2 regions of the Halobacillus sp. B23F22_1 genome follow, and region 1 is predicted to be linked to the other one. Evidence: a T-box and tRNA genes for the amino acid it is inferred to sense, from the RefSeq annotation. Region 1 holds a T-box; the other holds one or more tRNA genes.
The links. A T-box is a leader RNA that pairs with one kind of tRNA and senses whether it is charged. The one in region 1 lies ahead of ACGTNH_RS08495 (valine--tRNA ligase), so its partner is inferred to be a tRNA-Val.
Positions count from the first base shown of each region.

Region 1 (10,300 bases):
CTATACTAGTTCTTATCGTATATGGAATTTATCTATTTTTAAGAGTGGTAAGAGGCTATCAGGGAAGAGCAATTTCTATTTTTAATAGCGCAGCATTTCTATTTCTATTAATAAATTTCTTTTTATTTGGCTCATTATCAAACTTTCATTTTTAATCTCTGAGGAGGACTTTCAGTGCGTAAAATCGTTATAGGATCGCGTAAAAGTAATCTAGCTATTACTCAAACAGAATGGGTAATTGAACAATTAAAAAAAGTGGACCCATCTTATGATTTCGAAATTAAAAGAATTTCGACCAAAGGAGATCGCATCTTGGATGTGACACTTTCTAAAGTGGGCGGGAAAGGGCTTTTTATAAAAGAAATTGAACAGGCGATGTACGATAAAGAAATCGATATGGCTGTGCACAGTATGAAGGATATGCCTGCTGTGGTAGCTGAAGGATTAATGGTGGCCTCCGTGCCGGAACGTGAAGATCATCGTGACGCTTTTATTTCAAATGGAAACATTGGGTTGAAAGACTTAAAAGAAGGCGCAATTGTAGGTACAAGCAGTTTACGTAGAGGAGCGCAAATTAAAGCTTTCCGCCCTGACTTGGAAATCCAATGGATTCGTGGAAATATAGATACTCGTCTAAGAAAACTTAAAGAAGAAGATTTTGATGCGATTATACTAGCTGCTGCTGGATTAAAAAGAATGGGCTGGAGTGATGACCTTGTAACAGAATACTTAGAGCCGGACGTATGTGTTCCTGCTGTAGGTCAAGGGGCTTTAGCTATTCAATGTCGTGAGGAAGATACTGAGCTTGTAGAGTATTTAAAGAAGATTAATCATGACTATACCGACGTTACCGTAGCTGCAGAGCGTAAGTTTCTTCATGACTTAAATGGAGGTTGTCAAGTTCCGATCGGAGGCTATGCTTATTTAAAAGGTGATGAGATTACACTTACTGCACTAGTAGGTAAGCCGGATGGTTCAGCTATTCTGCAAGAAACGGTAAAAGGTAAGGACCCAATTGCTGTAGGAAAGCAAGCTGCTGACCTTCTTAAGGAGCAAGGGGCTGTTGAAATTGTCGAGAGAGCTAAAGAGGAGTACGATCAATAATGAACCCCTTAGAAGGCAAGAAGGTCTTAGTCACAAGACCTTCTTCTCAAGCGGGTGGATTGCTTAAGAGGTTAGAAAGAGCTGGTGCCAGCCCTCTCCATGTACCTCTTATTGAATTTCAATTACATGAATCTAAAGAAAATGAGCGTATTTTATCTAAACTTCACGACTTTAAATGGGTGTTTTTTACAAGCTCCAATGGCGTGAAGTTTTTTTTCGAATGGTTACAAAAAATGAAGGAGAATTTCCCGGCTGCTTGTCAAGTTGCTGTAGTGGGTGAAAAAACGAAGAAAGCGGCTGAGTGTTATCATTTACTAGTAGATTTTACTCCATCTGAATTTCAAGCAGAGAAGATGGCTGAAGAATTCTTTCACTCCTATGAGGAGCCTGGCTCCATCTTATACGTAAGGGGGAATCGTTCGCGGGATACGTTATTGAATGAATTTAAAAATCGCAGCATTCTTTTTCAATCGATGACGGTATATGATACTCTACTAATTAAAGAGTCAGCCATTATTGGTAAGCACTTAAATTCTTTAGATGCAGTTACGTTTACTAGTCCTTCGACCTTGCAAGCTTTCCTTCATTCTGTTGGAAAGAATAGAGAAACTGCTCTAACAATACCTTGTTTTTGTATAGGTTCTACAACAGCAGATGAAGCAGTAAAACTTGGGTTTAAGAAGGTATATTATCCTAATGTCTTCATTGCAGAAGAAATGGTTCAACAATTGGTGAATTACTTTTCGAAAGAAGGTTAACAGTATGAATGATTTACAATTTAAGAGACACAGACGCTTAAGAAGAACTGAATCCATGCGTTCTTTAGTGCGGGAGACGAAACTACAAAAAGAAGATTTAATTTATCCGATCTTTATTGTGGAAGGGGAAAACGTCAAAAATGCTGTAAAATCGATGCCTGGTGTACATCAAGTTTCCCTGGATTACTTATCAAATGAAATGACTGAATTAGAGCAGTTAGGCATTCGTTCCGTAATTGTGTTTGGTGTACCTAAGGAGAAAGACGAGGTAGGAAGTGAAGCTTATCACGATTCTGGTATTGTGCAAAAAGCCATTCGTCACATAAAAGAAGCTCATCCGTCGTTGACAGTGGTAGCTGATACCTGTCTATGTCAATACACTGATCATGGCCATTGTGGAATTGTGCGTGATGGAGATATTGCAAACGATGAGTCATTGGAGTTACTTACGAAGACAGCTGTTAGTCAAGCAGAAGCTGGAGCCGATATTATTGCTCCTTCAAATATGATGGATGGATTTGTAGCTGCTATTAGAAAGGGATTGGATAAAGCAGGTTATAGTCACATCCCGGTTATGTCATATGCAGTCAAATATGCTTCCGCCTTTTACGGACCCTTCCGTGATGCGGCACACAGTTCGCCTCAATTTGGTGATCGTCGAGCGTATCAGATGGATCCAGCTAACCGTTTGGAAGCTATTCGTGAAGCCGAGTCTGATGTCGAAGAAGGAGCCGATTTTCTGATTGTAAAACCTGCTTTGTCTTATTTGGACATTATGCGTGAAGTAAAAGACCGGTTTAACCTTCCACTTGTTGCTTACAATGTAAGCGGAGAATACTCTATGATTAAAGCTGCTGCTTCCAATGGATGGGTGAATGAAGAAGAAATCGTTATGGAAAAATTAACTTCTATGAAACGGGCAGGGGCGGACTTAATCATTACTTATTTTGCGAAGGATGCAGCCAATTATCTAGATCAGTAACGGAAGGGAATGATAGTTAGTTATGAGAAATTTTAATCGTTCTATTGAAGCATACAAAGAAGCCGTAGATTTAATGCCGGGAGGAGTAAATTCACCTGTGCGTGCGTTTAACTCTGTAGACATGGACCCTATTTTTATGGAAAAAGCCAAAGGTTCAAAAATTACTGATATTGATGGAAATGAATATATTGACTATGTGTTGAGCTGGGGCCCTCTAATTCTTGGTCATGCGGATGACCGTGTAGTCGAGTCTTTGAAAAAAGCAGCAGAGCTGGGGACGAGCTTTGGAGCACCGACAACTTTGGAAAATGATTTAGCTAACCTTGTCATTGACCGTGTACCTTCTATAGAAATGCTTCGTATGGTGAATTCAGGAACAGAAGCCACGATGAGCGCTCTTCGTGTTGCCAGAGGGTATACAGGAAGGAATAAAATTCTTAAATTTGAAGGGAACTATCATGGTCATGGTGATTCCCTACTCATAAAAGCAGGATCTGGAGTAGCTACATTAGGTCTTCCTGATTCGCCTGGTGTACCTCAGTCTATTGCTGAAAATACGATTACCGTCCCATATAACGATTTAGAAAGCGTGAATTATGTTTTTGAAGAATTTGGGGATGATTTAGCTGCTGTCATCATCGAACCTGTTTCAGGAAATATGGGAGTGGTCCCTCCTAACCAGGAATTTCTTACAGAACTGCGTAAGTTAACGAAGGATAATGGTACGGTGTTGATTTTTGATGAAGTGATGACCGGCTTTAGAGTGGGATATTATTGTGCCCAAGGCCACTTTGACGTTACGCCGGATATGACGTGCTTAGGAAAAGTAATTGGGGGGGGCCTGCCAGTTGGAGCTTATGGAGGTAAGCGTGAGATTATGGAGCGAGTGGCTCCTGTAGGTGATATTTATCAAGCTGGAACCCTTTCTGGAAACCCATTAGCAATGACTGCAGGTTATGAAACGCTTAAAGCTATGGACGAATCTGCTTATAAAAAGATTAATGAAAATGTGGATCGTCTTGTAGAAGGCTTTAAAGTCGCAGCTGAGAAATATGATATTCCCTTAACCATTAATCGAGCAGGTTCAATGGTTGGCGTTTTCTTCACGGATGGCCCCGTAGAAAATTTTGAAACTGCTAACCAATCGGATTTGCATCGGTTTGCTAAATATTATAGAGGGATGATTGAGCAAGGGATCTTTTTACCGCCATCTCAATTTGAAGGTTTATTTTTATCTGTTGCTCATACAAAAGATGATATCGAACGAACTATTGAAGCGGTTGAAGCGGTATTTAAAACCTTATAATGATAATAAAGACATAGTCCATGACTATGTCTTCAGCTTGTGGAGACCCCCCCCTGTTTTCTGCAAGCTTTTTTACTTGCCCGTCAGGAGCGATAAGCCTCCCCTTTCAGCGGACGAGCGCCCAAGTTTCCACTGAAATCCACGCTCGGTGATCAGATAAAGACCCTAACATCTAGTTCACCTTGCTAGACGTAGGGCAATCCGGCAGGCAGCCGTCATCAGCGATTGCTCCTTCACTTTCTCTTTTTCACATAAACGGCTAAGAACCCTTTCTTTAGTTCATTACTATGACTTTTTCTATGAAATTCTCTTCTTACGTATATCATCAAAGTTGATGCATAAAGTGGTAATAGATGACTTTGTTGATTAACTAGGGAGGGGACATTGTAATGCAAAAAAATCAGGAGTTTTCTTTTTATTTAGATGAATCACTTTGGTTTAAGGAAGGACAGGGCGTCAGTGAATTAATTGGCATTTCGCTTGAACCCAATGTATCGATTGCTGATTTAGGTGATGAGGTCAGGCTTCATGGTTCGGTAGAGTTATTTGGAGAATACATGGCTGATGAAAAGGTGGAGCCTTATAGGCATGCAGATACGCCTCCGGTGGGGAGAGTGCTAGATGTGGATAATGGAGAAGAAGAAGGGATTTCTGAATTCACCCATTCATTTCCTGTCGAAATTACCGTCTCAAAAGATCGCGTCACGAATTTAGAGGAAGTGGTAATAGATATCGAAAGCTTTGATTACGAACTGCCTGAGCCCAATAATTTAACGCTTCATGCTCAGTTGAGTATGAACGGCATCCTTCAAGCACGAAGTACAGATTCTTTCGAAGCAGACCATAATGTTATTACCATAGGGCCGGTACAATACAAAAATGAAGAACAGGAAGCTCCTGCAGGAGAAGAATTTAGAGAGGAATCGGATGAAGAGCAAGAAGAAAGCGGTCGAAAAGAACACACTCAATCATTCTCAGATTTTTTCAAACCTCAAATGGCAGAAGAATTAGAAGAAAACGAAGAATATATTGATCAAGAAGAAGGTGCTGAATCTTACGAAGAGGTGGAGTCAGCAGAATTTGAGCAAGATGCACCCTCCCCATCCGTTAATGGATTTAAGCAAATTTTTCAGCACCTATTTCCAAACAGAGATGAAACGTACTCACAAATGAAAATGTATATTGTGCAGGAAGACGAAACGATTGAGATGATTGCTGAACGGTATGAAGTCCCCGTTAAGCAATTAGAAAAGGTGAATCAAGTTGAAGAAGAAGTAGAGCCAGGTCAAATTGTTTATATTCCGAATTAAATCCATTTAAAACGGAAAGCTAAGTGCAGACCTATGCATAATCCAAGTAAAAAAACATCTATTGTAGTGGGGAATATTAAAGTACGGATAAGCTGATATACACATATAGGCATAGTTGCTTTTTCAATCACATATAACCAGTGGCGGCACCATGGGGGGAGACGATAACGATACATGCGGCTCATTATTTTCCCTCCTTTCAATTTATTTTTAGAAATAGTTGACTTCATACATATATTCTATATACAATATGAATATTAATGACTATATGTGAAATGCCTTGATTGGGAAGAGTACATTAATCAAACCTTCAGAGAGGAAGACAGCTGGTGAGAGTCTTCTAGGAATTGGATTTATGGAATGTCGCCCAGGATGCAGCTTCTTTGAAAAAATAGTAGAGGAAGCCGGTTAGAAGCCGTTATCTGTTATGAGTGTGCAAATAATTTTTTGCAAATAAAGGTGGTACCACGGAAAAGTAATCCTTTTCGTCCTTTTTAGGATGAAAAGGATTTTTTTATATTTACAGAAATGAAGGAGGATAATAAATGGAACATAAAGAATTATCAATGCCGACAAAATATGATCCTTCAGCCGTCGAGCAAAATCGTTATCAATATTGGGTAGATGGAAAGTTTTTTGAAGCAACTGGAGATAAGGGAAAAGAACCTTATACGGTAGTGATTCCTCCTCCAAATGTAACAGGCAAATTACACTTAGGTCATGCATGGGATACAACGCTGCAGGATATTTTAACTCGTGTAAAGCGTATGCAAGGTTATGACGTTCTTTGGCTGCCGGGAATGGATCATGCAGGAATTGCTACTCAGGCTAAAGTAGAGGCTAAATTAAAGGAGCAAGGAACATCGCGTTATGATTTAGGCCGTGAAGCGTTTTTAGAGAAATCTTGGGAATGGAAGAAAGAGTATGCTCAGTTTATCCGCACCCAATGGGAAAAACTTGGTTTAGGATTAGACTATTCGCGTGAAAGGTTTACGTTGGATAAAGGATTATCTGAAGCAGTAAAAGAGGTTTTCGTAAAATTATATGAGCGCGATCTTATTTACCGTGGAGAATACATTATCAACTGGGATCCTTCTACCAAAACAGCACTTTCTGATATCGAGGTTGAATACAAAGATGTGCAAGGTGCTTTTTATCATATGCGTTACCCTCTTAAGAATGAGGACGGTGCTATCGAAGTTGCAACTACTCGTCCAGAGACCATGCTTGGGGATACAGCTGTAGCTGTCCACCCTAAAGATGAAAGGTATAAGCATTTGATTGGCAAAAAAGCCATATTGCCTATTATTGGTCGTGAAATTGAAATCGTGGCCGACGATTATGTCGACATGGATTTTGGTTCTGGTGCAGTGAAAATCACACCCGCTCATGATCCAAATGACTTTGAAATCGGAAACCGTCATGACTTGGAACGTGTGCTCGTAATGAATGAAGATGGAACGATGAACGAAAATGCAGGTAAATATAAAGGAATGGATCGCTTCGAGTGCAGGACTCAAATTGTAGAAGATCTACAGGAAAGCAATGTTCTATTTGAGATTGAAGAACATGTTCATTCTGTCGGACACTCCGAGCGCAGTGGGGCAGTAGTAGAGCCCTATTTATCCACTCAATGGTTTGTAAATATGGAACCTCTAGCAAAGCAGGCTGTTGACTTACAATCTTCAGATGATAAGGTTAACTTCGTACCTGATCGATTTGAGAAAACATATTTAAACTGGATGGGAAATATTCGTGACTGGTGTATCTCTCGTCAGCTTTGGTGGGGCCACCGTATTCCTGCCTGGTATCATAAAGAAACAGGTGAGATTTATGTAGGTAAAGAAGCCCCTGCAGATGAAGAGAATTGGGAACAGGATGAAGACGTACTTGATACATGGTTCTCTTCAGCATTATGGCCATTCTCAACAATGGGCTGGCCGGACGAAGCTAATGAAGATTTTCAAAGATACTTTCCTACTAATGTCCTTGTAACTGGTTATGATATCATTTTCTTCTGGGTAAGCCGAATGATTTTTCAATCTATTGAATTCACTAATCGTCGTCCTTTTGAAGATGTCTTAATTCACGGGCTAGTAAGAGATGCAGAAGGAAGAAAAATGAGTAAATCTCTAGGTAACGGTGTGGACCCAATGGATGTAATCGAGAAGTATGGTGCAGACTCTCTTCGTTATTTCTTATCAACGGGGTCTTCTCCGGGGCAGGATTTGCGTTTTCAATGGGAGAAAGTTGAATCTACTTGGAACTTTGCAAATAAGATTTGGAACGCTTCACGCTTTGCCCTTATGAACATGGGAGATATTAAGTATGAAGACATTGATTTAACTGGTGAAAAGTCAGTTGCTGATGAGTGGATATTAACTCGTTTGAATCAAACCGTAGAGCAAGTAACGAAAAACATCGATCGCTATGAATTTGGAGAAGCTGGCCGCCATTTATATAACTTTATTTGGGATGAGTTTTGTGACTGGTATATCGAAATGGCGAAACTTCCACTATACGGGGAAGACAAACAGAGAATCCATACAACTCGCTCAATCTTGGCTTACGTTTTGGATCAAACGATGAGAATGCTTCATCCATTTATGCCGTTTATTACTGAAGAAATCTGGCAGCATTTACCTCATGAAGGGGAGTCCATCACTCAGGCATCATGGCCAAAAGTAAATGATGATTTCCACAACGAGAAAGCTGTGGAGGAGATGGAACGCCTGGTCTCTATTATTCGTTCGGTTCGAAACATTCGAGCAGAAGTAGACACACCAATGTCTAAAGAGATCCAGCTCATGATTCAAGCAAAGGACGATAAAGTCGTAGCTGAGCTTGAGAAGAATCGCAGTTATCTAGAGCGTTTCTGTAATCCCAGCGAGTTAGCTATAAGTACGGATCTTCAAGCACCTGAAAAAGCGATGTCTGCTGTTGTAACCGGTGCTGAATTGTACTTGCCACTTGCTGGACTCATTAACATCGATGACGAAATCAAGCGTTTAGAAAAAGAGTGGGAAAAGTGGGATAAGGAAGTCTCTCGAGTTCAGAAAAAATTATCTAACGAAGGATTTGTTAGTAAAGCTCCAGAGCATGTGGTTGAAGAGGAACGTAAGAAAGAAAGTGATTATTTAGATAAACGTGCTAAGGTAGAAGCACGTATGAAAGAATTAAAAGCTTAAAATAGAGATGGAGGGTATTCTTAGTAGAATACTCTCCTCTTTTATGAAATGGGGAGTTAAATAGATGAAGTACGTTGAAGCATTAGAATGGATACATACAAGAGAAAAATTTAAAGTAAAACCTGGACTAGTTCGCATGAAATGGATGTTAGAAAGGCTGCAAAACCCTGAAAAAAGTCTAAATACTATTCATGTAGCAGGTACGAACGGTAAAGGTTCCACTGTATCTTTCTTAAGAAATCTCCTGCAAGCTCAAGGTTACACAGTGGGTACATTCACCTCTCCATATATTATACGGTTTAATGAGAGAATGAGTATTAACGGGCTGCCTGTATCAGATTACGAACTCATTGATTTAGTAGAGTTAGTCAAACCTTTGGTGGATGAGCTATGTAAAACAGAAATAGGCGAGCCTACTGAATTCGAAGTTATTACTGTCATGTCCGTACTATTTTTCCAGCAAAAAAATGTGGACTTTGCCCTTTTTGAAACAGGTTTAGGCGGAAGATATGATTCAACAAATATTATTGATCCAATCCTCTCTATCATCACGAATATCGGAAAAGATCACACTGCGATATTAGGAGAGACCTATAAAGAGATTGCTTATCAAAAAGCCGGGATTATTAAGGTATCCCGCCCTGTGTTTACTTGTGTAAAAGAAGAAGAGGCTTTACAAGTGATAAAAGAAGAGGCAGATAAGCAGAGAGCTCCTTTATCAGTAGAGGGAGAAGATTTTTTTCTTGAGCATGTGTCTCATACCTCAGACGGAGAATCTTTTTATTTTAAGATCGAAGACTATTCTTCACCGTTAATGGCTACTAGAATGAAAGGGATCCATCAAATATACAATGCAGGATTAGCATTGGCGGCAATGGAACAGTTGAGAAAAATGGGATATTTAGTGCAGCAAGATTTTTATGCTGATGCGATTCATTCTACAACTTGGCCAGCAAGATTTGAAATTGTTCAAAAAAATCCAATCGTTATATTAGATGGGGCTCACAATAAAGAAGGCACGGAAGCTTTAGTTGAAACATTAAAGGCTCACTACTCTGATAAGTCGATATACCTACTTTATGGAGCAGTTCTAGATAAACCAATTGAACAAATGTTAAATCAATTTAAACCCATTGTGAAAGAAGCCTGGTTTACAAATTTTGAATTTCCAAAAGCTGTGAAAGCAAAGGATATGGCAGATATTTCGTCGATTAATCCTAGTTATGTAATAGAGCAACAAGAAGAAGCTTTACAACAAATTATGGGAAAGTTAACAGGGGAGGATGTCCTAGTTATCTCTGGTTCGCTTTATTTTATTTCCGAAATCAGGAAATATTTTGAATAGAAAGAAGTATTGTGTTATTATTATAATTGTTTGAAATTTCTAATTTGATAAAAAGAGAAGGAGTGAAGCTCTATTGATATCAACGAAAAAGAAGCTCACCATATATGGAATTTGGCTTGCTGTTTGGCCGTTTATTTTATATGTGGTTTTTGCAAACACTTCCTTTCCGATTTTTAATTATAAAATAGATATTATAGGATTTATTATTCTTGCTTCCATCGTTGCCATATTTCCATTATTAATGGGTGACCACCCTGTTTTTCTAACAAATGGAGTCAGCTTTGCCGCTTTTTTTATATTTTGGGCT
Region 1 is NZ_JBIEKE010000002.1:149,033-159,332, forward strand. Features, by position in the region: gene ACGTNH_RS08460 (cytochrome c biogenesis protein) at 1-155, shown strand, start outside; gene hemC (hydroxymethylbilane synthase) at 175-1,104, shown strand; gene ACGTNH_RS08470 (uroporphyrinogen-III synthase) at 1,104-1,862, shown strand; gene hemB (porphobilinogen synthase) at 1,867-2,844, shown strand; gene hemL (glutamate-1-semialdehyde 2,1-aminomutase) at 2,867-4,150, shown strand; gene ACGTNH_RS08485 (LysM peptidoglycan-binding domain-containing protein) at 4,540-5,460, shown strand; gene ACGTNH_RS08490 (YszA family small membrane protein) at 5,457-5,645, opposite strand; T-box leader at 5,732-5,956, shown strand; gene ACGTNH_RS08495 (valine--tRNA ligase) at 6,006-8,648, shown strand; gene ACGTNH_RS08500 (bifunctional folylpolyglutamate synthase/dihydrofolate synthase) at 8,713-9,993, shown strand; gene ACGTNH_RS08505 (hypothetical protein) at 10,067-10,300, shown strand, end outside; gene ACGTNH_RS08510 (sensor domain-containing diguanylate cyclase) at 10,275-10,300, shown strand, end outside.

Region 2 (10,300 bases), 1.0 Mb from region 1:
TGAGGCGTAAACTTTTCACCTGTGCCTTTATAGCCCATCTTCTTCGAATAGAAATAGGCATAGACCATTAATCCAATAGCCACTATACTACCAGGTAAAATACCCGCAATGAACAACTCGCCTACGGATGCACTTCCAACGATTCCATAGATTACCATTGGGATACTCGGCGGAATAAGAACCCCGATCGAGCCGGCAGCTACGACCAGACCAGTTGCAAATCTTTTGTCATATCCCATTTTCACCATTGAGGGGATCATAATTCCTCCTATCGCCGCCACAGTGGCTGGACCCGATCCGGAAATGGCTGCAAAAAACATACACGTGACAATGGTTGCCATTGCAAAACCACCCGTTCTGTGGCCAACCAGTGTATTAGCTAAGTTAAACAACCGGTTAGAGATCCCTCCCTTACCCATAATTTCTGCAGCTAAGATGAAGAAAGGAACAGCCATAATAGGGAAGGAATCCACAGCCGAAATTAACGTTTGAGTGATATATTCTACAGGCAGCGCATTACTATAAATAAGTACTAGCAGGGAAGCTACCCCAAGTGCAATCCCGATGGGGACACTTACGAGTAACAAGGCCGTTAAACCACCAAATAACAGTGTAGCTGTCATGATCTTCCTCCTCCTGTCATTTCTTGTTCATGGACAAGCACGTGGGTTCTGGTATTAAAATTGGCCACTTTTTCTTCATCCTGATCTTCTTTCCCTTTTAAAGAAGCATACTGGTTAATGAGTTGTTGAATAATTCGAACAGCTGTAATCCCCATACCTACTGGTGTTGCCAGGTAAACAAGCCCCATAGGGAGATGCAAACCTGGAGACATCTGGCCCCACTCTAGAATTTTATAGGCAATCTCTAATCCATAAATGACCACGAAAACAGCAAAAATTAAGAAAATGACATTTGAAATCATTGATAGAATCACTTTACCTCTTTCTTTAAGCAATAACAGCATCACATCCACCTTTATATGTCTCTGTTTTTTAACTCCATAACTAATCCCTATATACACCAGCCATATAAAACAATATCTTCCTAGCTCTTCAGACCACCCTAATGATTCTCCAAATAATCTCATGAAAATCTGCAAGGATATCGCAGCAACCATAATCACTGAAAAGAAAACGAGTAGTGATTCTTCAAAGTGCTCGTCTAACCATTTGATGACTTTCATCTGTTCATCTCCTTTTAATCATAATAGACAATCCATGTCTCCCTAGTTTTTTAACTCTTCCAATGGAAATCCATTTGCATCCTCAAAAACTTGGTTTAATAAATCCTCTCCGACAATGGATTTGTATTTCTCGTAAACAGGTTGAACAGCCTCCACCATTTCCTTCCTTTCTTTCTTAGATAGTTCTGTTACCTTCATTCCTTTTTTTTCTATTAGGTCATAGCCTTCTTCGCTTTCTTCTTTATTGAGCTTTCGCTGATAGTCCCTAGATTCAATAGCAGCATCTGACATAACGGATTTTTGACCCTCCGTCAGTGAATCCCAAAATGGCTTACTGACCATGAAGGCGCTTGCATTATAGACGTGATTCGTTTTCGTTAAGTACTCCTGAACTTCATAAAAGTTAGCCGTCGTCACATTACCAACAGGATTCTCTTGTCCGTCTACCGTTCCTTGTTCAAGCGCTAAATATAATTCTGTATAACTAATAGGTGTGGGATTTGCGCCTAGTTGATTCCATATGGACATATGAAGTCCATTTTCAAGAGTTCGTATATCCAACCCTTGAATATCCTCTACATTGCTGATTTCTTTCTTGTTATTCGTAAGCTGCCTAAACCCGTTCTCCATGTAAGCCAATCCTTTTAGATTTTGGTCTTCTAAATCGTTCAATAGCTGATCGCCCACAGGTCCATCAAGAACTTCGTAAGCGCTTTCTCTATCAGGAAATAAAAAAGGCAGATCGAAAATCTGATATCGTTCAGCAAATTGAGCGATAGGACCTGTAGACATGGTTGTACCTTGAATGGTATCAAGTTGTAACCCTTCCAGCACCTCTCTATCTCCGCCTAGTACACCGTTAGGATAGACTTCTACATTGATTTCTCCATTTGTCTTCTCTTCAACGATTTCCTGAAATTTATAGAGTCCTTTAGTTAAAGATCGATCTTCTGGGGTTACTACAGCCAGTCTCATCGTTTTCTTTTCTTTACCAGCGGCTTCTAACATATTGATATAATATCCGGCCCCCAGAATTGCAAAGACTGCCAATAATCCAATGAGCTTTATTTTCTTCATGATATCCACTCCTTTTTCAGTAGATCGATCTAATAAGATCACGACTTAATTAGATCGATCTAATCGATTGGAACATTTACTTCATTTTAAATGGACTAATTCTATTAATCAATGTATTTTCAGAAAATTCTTTGAATAATTCTTTTAAATTAAAGTAACGCCTTATTTTTTTATAATTTTCTCTTGACTTGTAGGCTTATTAGAAAGCAGAGAACAAGGGCCGGCTTGCAACATATAGCTTCCCCCATCGTGCCCTATCACTTGTTTTGTATAGTCGGCGGTGTGAATTAAAGCCTGCAGGTCAATCCCTGTCTCAATCCCCATTTCATGTAAAAAATGAACAAGATCTTCTGAAGCTATATTCCCTGAGGCACCTGGAGCATAAGGACAGCCTCCCAGCCCAGCGATGGAACTATCAAAATGGATAACTCCTTGCTGCAGAGCACTAAATGTATTCGCAAGCGCCATCCCCCGTGTGTTATGAAAGTGCATCGAAAAAGTAATCGTGGGGAATTCCTGCTTTAGTACTCCTAACGATTCGTACACTTGTTTAGGGTTAGCCATGCCTGTCGTATCAGCAAGTGATATCTCAGTAATGCCCATAGTTTCATACCTTTTTATGATCGGAATCAGTTGTTCAACGTGTACTTTTCCTTCATAAGGACAACCGAAAGCGACAGATAAGGAGCCTCCCACCTTTACATCCTGTTTATGGGCGGTCTCAATAATCGGTTCCAGCTTATTTTGAGCATCTGCGACTTTGGCATTGGCATTGGACATGCTATGGGAATCCGTAGCTGAAAGCATCAGTTTTAATTTTTTAATTCCTGAATCAATTGCTCTTTGAGCCCCTTTTTCATTAGGAACGAGCGCACGAAATTTTAAATCCTCTAAGTCCTGGACCTGACGTACGACTTTCTCTGCGTCCCTTAACTGGGGAATTGCCTGGGGATGGACAAAAGACGTAACTTCCATTGATTGAATCCCTGTTTTCGCTAGCTCCCGAATGATGTTCACTTTAGCGTCTGTTGGAATCCATTCTCTTTCAGCCTGGAAGCCATCACGCGGTGCTACTTCACACATAACTGCTTTAGAAGGTAATACTAGATTCTGTGCATTCATTAGATAATCCCCTTTTCTTGTAATTGAGTGACCTCTTCTTTAGACAGCCCTAAGGTTTCACTATAGATTTCCTCATTGTGCTCTCCAAGATCAGGAGCACGGTGGCGAATAGTGCCTGGGGTTTTTGAGAATTTAGGAACCACGCCTGGCACCTTTACTTTCCCTAAACGAGGATGCTCCACTTCAACGATATTTTCACGAGCTTTATAGTGAGGGTCCTCGAAGATATCTTCTATGGTGTAAATCGGGCTTACCGGCACCCCGTAAGAGTCCAGAAGTTCTGATAATTCTTTCTGGGTATGCTTTCTAATCCAGTTGGATACAATCTCCTGGACTTCATCATCATGCTTCAACCGTTCAGAATTGGAATAATACCGCTCATCTTCTAACATATCCATTCGATCCATCGCCTCAGCCAATCGGTTGAAAGTTGAATCGGTACTTGTGACGAGAACGACAAACTTACCGTCTTTTGTTGCGTACGTACCTGCGGGGCTTGAATGTCCTGACAGTCCAGGACTGCGATCCCGTACTTTTCCGTTCTGGTCATATTCCGCTACTAAGAACTCAAGCATACGGAAAATCGATTCATAAAGCCCCATCTCTACGATCTGCCCTTCTCCTTCTTCATTAACATCACGATTATATAAAGCGCTTACTGTAGCTAATGCAACATAGACGCCGGTTATATAATCTAATAAAGAATACGACGGGCTGACAGGCGGACGGTCCGGGTAACCCTGAATGGATGTGTGTCCGCTGAATGCTGTCCCAGGCGTTCCAAAACCTGCTTTTTCTCTGTAAGGTCCGGTCTGTCCATAGCCAGAAACTCTCGACATGATCAAATCAGGATTCACCTTTTTTAATTCTTCATAGCTCAGTCCCCATTTCTCCATTGTTCCAGGGCGGAAGTTTTCGACTAATACATCGTGCTGGGCGATTAACTTTTTAAAGAGCTTTTTTCCTTCCTCTGTGCGGATATCCAGGGTGATCGATTTCTTGTTACGTGCCAGCCCTGGCCATCTTAAGCCTTCTTCTCCTTTCCACGGACCTACTGTTCTTAACGTATCCCCTTTACCGGGTAACTCGATTTTGGTTACATCAGCTCCAAAGTCAGCTAAGAGTGTAGCTCCAAATGGGGCAGCGATCATTGTCGATATATCTAAGATTTTCACTCCAGTTAATGGACCAAATTTAGGTGTAGTCATAGTTATTCTCCTTTTATTAGATCGATCTAATTTGAGATAAAAAAATAATCCCTTCTTACCTGTAAGCTTTGCACCACCGCCAGCATGACTAGCAGCGGTGTCTCCTACAAAGCAGCTCTATGGAGCGCCTTTATATTTCTTCGTAAGCTCGATGACGTCTTTTAATTCTTTTAAAGGGATTTGTCCGGGAGCCGAGCTTTTTTCTCCTACTGCAAAAGTGATACTCGACCCAAAAACCCAGCCGAACATTCTCGTAATGATCCCTAAACCACCCATAGAAATAGTAATTAAAGGGGTACCCATCGAACTTCTGGCTTTCTCTGTGACCATGAGCAATTGCAGAACATCACTGTTGCTTTGAGGCATTACAGCGAGCTTAGCGTAATCCGCCTTATAAAATTCAGCCTGATGAAGGGCTTTAAGTAAAACAGAATCTTCGGGAGTGTGATTAAAATTGTGATACGACAAAATCAACTTTGTCCCGTTCTGTTGTGTTGCTGATCTTAACTGCTGAATATATTGCTCAGAATTAGCTACCTCATAATCAATGAATTCTACAAAGGGAGTTCGGCTGACTTCCTTTAAAATCTCTATTTTCTCATCCTCACGTAAAGAAAGCGGCTGCCCTCCCTCTTTCTCACTGCGAATCGTAAACAACAGAGGGATATCAGCTAAGAGATCAGCTGTCTTTTCAAGGACCGTTTCTACTTGGCCGATATTCTGTATTTCTTTAAAATAATCAGCACGCCATTCTATGATATCAGGCTCTTGAGGAACAATCATACGTACTTCATTGATAATTTCTTCTACGGTTTCCCCTACTAATGGTGTACAGACGTTTGGTTCCACTTTCTTCATCGTCTTCTCCCCCTTTCAATTCCTGTAACCTAATTTCGCTGAGATCACTGAGGCCGACTCTTTAACCAACTGCTGATAATCTACAATCTTATCTTGAGAGAATCTCATGGCAGGACCTGAAATGGAGAGACACGCCTTTACCTTTCCATTTATATTGAATATAGGAGCAGCAACAGCAGACGTCCCCTCACCTCGCTCATCAATACTGCAACATACCTTTTCAACCCTGATTGTTCTTAATTCTTCTTCAAGCTCAGGTTTATCGACAATAGTAAGCAGCTCATTGATAAAATTCTGTTCTTGAAAAGCTAATAAAGCTTTCCCTCCCGCTCCAGCCCATAACGGAAGCTTTTGCCCGATTTTAACAGAGTGACGCACAGACCTGAGCCCCTCCGCCTGTTCCAGACATACCCGGTAGATATCATCGATATTATAAAGATTTACAGTTTCCTTTGTGTGATCTCTAACCTCATCCATAATCGGTTTAGCAATTAATCTGGTTTCTATTGATTTCCCTGCTAAGTATCCTAAATAATAAACTTTCATTCCAAGCTTATATTTCAGCGTTTGCTGATCTTTTTCTATGATGCTGTTTTGTTCTAATGTGCTTAGTAGTCTACTCGTGGTCGATTTAGCCAATTCTATTTCTGATGCAATCTCGGTTAGACTAAGCTCAGATTGGTCTTCATTAAAACAATTGAGAATATCAAGCGCTCTTTGAACCGTTCGCAGACCTTGTTCACTTTTGGCATTCGTCATATGTTTACTCAACCTTCTTTTGTTCCATCTATCGGAATTTAGTTTTATTTAACGGAACTAAATTCATTTTAAACATAATTTTTTCATTATTCAACCCTTGAATGGTCAATTTTTTGAAAATTTCTATTAATACAAAAGGGGGAAAAGAAATAACAAAAGGGAAAAACTAGTTTTTCCTTTTGGTCCACAATCGGTCATCTTTCCTTAAAAATAAAAGAAATGACGCGGCCTCCCCTCTGCTAGGAAACCGCGCCATTCCGGCACTTTGTATGGATGATTCCGATTGGGCTCGAACCAACGACCTCCACCCTGTCAAGGTGGCGCTCTCCCAGCTGAGCTACGGAATCATATATGTAACGTAAAACGTTCGTAAATTTTGTTACGAACAAATAATAATATACAATGAGATTTAAATATTGTCAACGATTCCTATTACATTTTTTATTTTTTAGCGTATTTTGTCGAATAAAACGGAATAATAAGGGAACGCGTATCTCTTCCACTTTTTCCTGAATAATATGATAAAATAAAGGTGGTACGTTTATGAAGCCTGTGATACGGGAATTTTTGTAGTAATCGTTGTTGTTAGGAGGAGCTTTGTGGGACGTAAAGGTAAGTTTCAAAATTTTACAATTTCTAGTCAGTATTTAAATGAGGATATGACAATTAAGGTGTATACGCCTGAGAATTACTCACCTCTTTATAAATATCATTTCTGTATTATGCAAGATGGTGATGATTACTTCCAAATGGGGCGTGCAGCGACGCTGAGTGATAAGCTTCATTCGGATCGCGAAATTGAAAATACCATCTTCATTGGTATTCATTATAATGATAAATATGATCGTCAGGATAAATATCACCCTGATGGAAAGAAACAAGGGGATTATGTAAATTTCCTTGTTCGTGAAGTTGTTCCTTTATTAGATGAGGAACTTCCAGGCTTTAGTATAGGAAAAGGCCGCACGCTCGTTGGCGATTCACTTGCTGGAACGCTGGCATTAATGACAGCGGCTAGATTTCCTAATATTTTTGGCAATGTCATCATGCAGAGTCCTTATATTGATGAACACGTCCTTGAGTACATTCAATCAATTAATGATTTATCAAATTTAACCATTTACCATACGATTGGAAATCAAGAGACTGATGTGAAGACGACAGATGCGGCTCGAAAGAACTTTCTAAAGCCTAATCTTGAGTTACGTCAATACTTAGATAAGCAGCCCCTTTCCTATGTGTTCTACGAATTGGAGGGGGACCACACGTGGGGATCCTGGCAAAAGGATTTTCCTAATGCGTTGAAAACGATGTTTGCGAAAGAAGATTAAGGAGGGTTTCAGCAAATGAAATACGGAATTGCAGCATTTCCATCAAAAAAAATTCAGGACGAAGCGAATTCTTATCGGAAGCGTTACGACCCACACTACGCCTTGATTCCACCACACATCACCTTGAAAGAGCCGTTCGAAGCCGATGAAGATAAAATTGAGAGCAAAATTATTCCTGAGTTAAAGAGAGTTGCTAAAGAAACGACGCCTTTTAATATTCATATTCAAAAGGTTAGTTCTTTTACACCAGTCACTAACACCATCTATTTAAAAGTGGAGCCGTCTGAGGAGATCTCTTCAATTAATGAACGACTGCATACTGATCATTTACCAGATAATAAGCAGTACTCCTTTGTGCCTCATATTACAATTGCTCAAAAGCTTTCTGATGAAGAGTATTCTGATGTATACGGTACGTTAAGCATGTTGAAGTTCAATATTGAAGATAAAATTGATCGTTTCCAACTGCTTTATCAGCTTGAGAACGGAGCATGGAGCGTTTATGAAACGTTCCGCTTTGGAGAATAGGCTGATATGGCTGTAAATTTACGCACCGTGACGAATGAACTGGAAAAACGAGATGCTTTTACTGTACGTGAGGAAGTTTTTATAAAAGAGCAAAATGTAGCTGTAGAAGATGAGCACGACGAATATGATGAGACTGCGACCCACATTGTGGGTTATATTGACGGAAAACCTTTAATCGCCGCTCGTCTGCGCTTTGTAGGAGATTACGGAAAGTTTGAGCGCATATGTGTAGCCAAATCACACCGTGGTCAGTCGCTCGGCAAACAAGTCATTCAGTACATGGAGATGGTCACACGTGACGGCGGCTATCAGAAATCGAAACTAAATGCTCAAACGCATGCGGAAGGTTTTTATAAAAGCTTAGGCTATGAAACTGTCTCCGAAGAGTTCATGGACGCGGGTATTCCTCATGTAACAATGACAAAATCATTATAATCCTTACACAACCTGCCTGAATTCGGGCAGGTTTTTTGTATAAAATGCCCCGGTCTCGTCCACAATGCTGAAGAATACGTTTTGGCGGGGATGGGGATATTATGGATTTTATGAGAATAGCTATTGAATCCTTTTTTGGATTCGGCGCCTTATTTGTATTAACAAAGTTCTTGGGGAAATCACAAATTACCCAAATTACAGCGTTTGACTTTATTGCAGCGTTAGTACTAGGAGAATTAGTCGGTAATGCCTTATATGATAAAGAAGTGGGAATCGCTCAAATTGCATTTGCTGTTTTTTTATGGGGCATACTCATTTATGTTACTGAAATTATTACTGAGAAGTTTAAGGGATCACGAAAAGCATTAGAAGGCTCTCCTTCTGTCATTATTGATCACGGGCAGATCATTCGCGAACAAATGAAGAAAAATAAACTAGACATTAATCAGCTGCAGCACTTGCTTCGTTCAAAAGATATTTTTTCTATTCAAGACGTCCTTTTTGCCGTATTAGAGACAGATGGAACCATTTCTGTTATGAAAAAAACGGCCGCTGACACACCGACTCTTCAAGATTTAAACCTCCCTCTCACGCGTAAAGGGCTTCCTCGACTGCTCGTTAGCGATGGGGAAATTCTTTGGGATAATCTAAAAGAAATCGGCCTTGATAAAAAATGGCTGGAAGCCGAACTTCATACACAGGACTTCCGCGAAGTTAAAGATGTATTAATAGCAGAGTATACGCCAGGCGAACAACTTTTTGTAATGGGTTATGAACAGCCTACCCGATAAAATGTCCAGCAGAAATCACTTACCTTGTAGGTGATTTTTTTTCGTTTAATGAGACCCGTTAAGTAAGCGGTCACTGCTGTACGGTATAATAACCATTGAGACAATTGGGGAGCGTGAACCTCAAATTCAGCGCACATTTTTGCCACTATCGCTTCGTGAGTCATGGCTTCTTCTAAATTTGCTTCTACCCAGTGTAATAAACGTTCATGGTAGTCAATATTTGCTTGGACAGTAGCTTTAAAGTCTCTTTCATAAGTTCCATGGCCCGGCAGTCCTCCGGAACATGAAAGATTAAGCAGCTTTTTTAAGCTTTCTATTGTTTCATGAGCATCTGTGATGTAAGGGATTTTATGTTTTTTTAATTGGTCAACACTAAAATAAGCGTCAGCTGCATATAACGTATCGTTAATCACTAAAGATAACTGGTTATAACTATGACCAGGGGTTGAAATACTTTTTATAGGCAGCGTACCTATTGTAAACTCCCCTTCTTCAACGAGTTCGTCCACTTTCATAGCTGGGCCTTCTAAAAACTTATTGCGCAGTTCGGGAAGAGGATCGTTTCCACCGAATAGATACAAAGGTTCTAACGGTGGATTTTGTAAAATGGCAGCTTCAAACGGTGTAGCAAGTGTATGTAGATCGTAGTTGTCCTGCAAATAAGCAGCCCCTCCATAATGGTCAGCATGGGCGTGGCTGATAAAAAGGTGAGTTAAAGGAAGCTCCCTTTTACGAAGCTCCTTTTCTACCTTCTTCACAGATGAGCGATCAATCCCTGTGTCAATGAGCAGCCCTGTTATGCCATCCGTTACGTAACCTATGTTTACTGCGCTTTCGTAATAATAACATTGTTCATTAATTTGATGGAATGACATAAATTATCTCCTATTTCTTTAAATGGATTCACTGAAACGCTGACCTTTCCCTGTGACTTCTGAATAAACTTTTTCTTTTAGAAGATGTGAACGTTTCTTTTCATTATTATAGTAAAATTTTTTAGATGTA
Region 2 is NZ_JBIEKE010000002.1:1,192,795-1,203,094, forward strand. Features, by position in the region: gene ACGTNH_RS13850 (TRAP transporter large permease) at 1-623, opposite strand, end outside; gene ACGTNH_RS13855 (TRAP transporter small permease) at 620-1,186, opposite strand; gene ACGTNH_RS13860 (TRAP transporter substrate-binding protein) at 1,229-2,263, opposite strand; gene ACGTNH_RS13865 (hydroxymethylglutaryl-CoA lyase) at 2,426-3,385, opposite strand; gene ACGTNH_RS13870 (CaiB/BaiF CoA transferase family protein) at 3,385-4,593, opposite strand; gene aroD (type I 3-dehydroquinate dehydratase) at 4,711-5,451, opposite strand; gene ACGTNH_RS13880 (IclR family transcriptional regulator) at 5,467-6,210, opposite strand; tRNA gene ACGTNH_RS13885 (tRNA-Val) at 6,485-6,557, opposite strand; gene ACGTNH_RS13890 (alpha/beta hydrolase) at 6,810-7,541, shown strand; gene ACGTNH_RS13895 (YjcG family protein) at 7,557-8,069, shown strand; gene ACGTNH_RS13900 (GNAT family N-acetyltransferase) at 8,076-8,504, shown strand; gene ACGTNH_RS13905 (DUF421 domain-containing protein) at 8,606-9,295, shown strand; gene ACGTNH_RS13910 (MBL fold metallo-hydrolase) at 9,274-10,170, opposite strand; gene ACGTNH_RS13915 (hypothetical protein) at 10,189-10,300, opposite strand, start outside.
Region 2: it has a tRNA-Val gene. The T-box ahead of ACGTNH_RS08495 (valine--tRNA ligase) is inferred to sense a tRNA for this amino acid. The anticodon was not compared.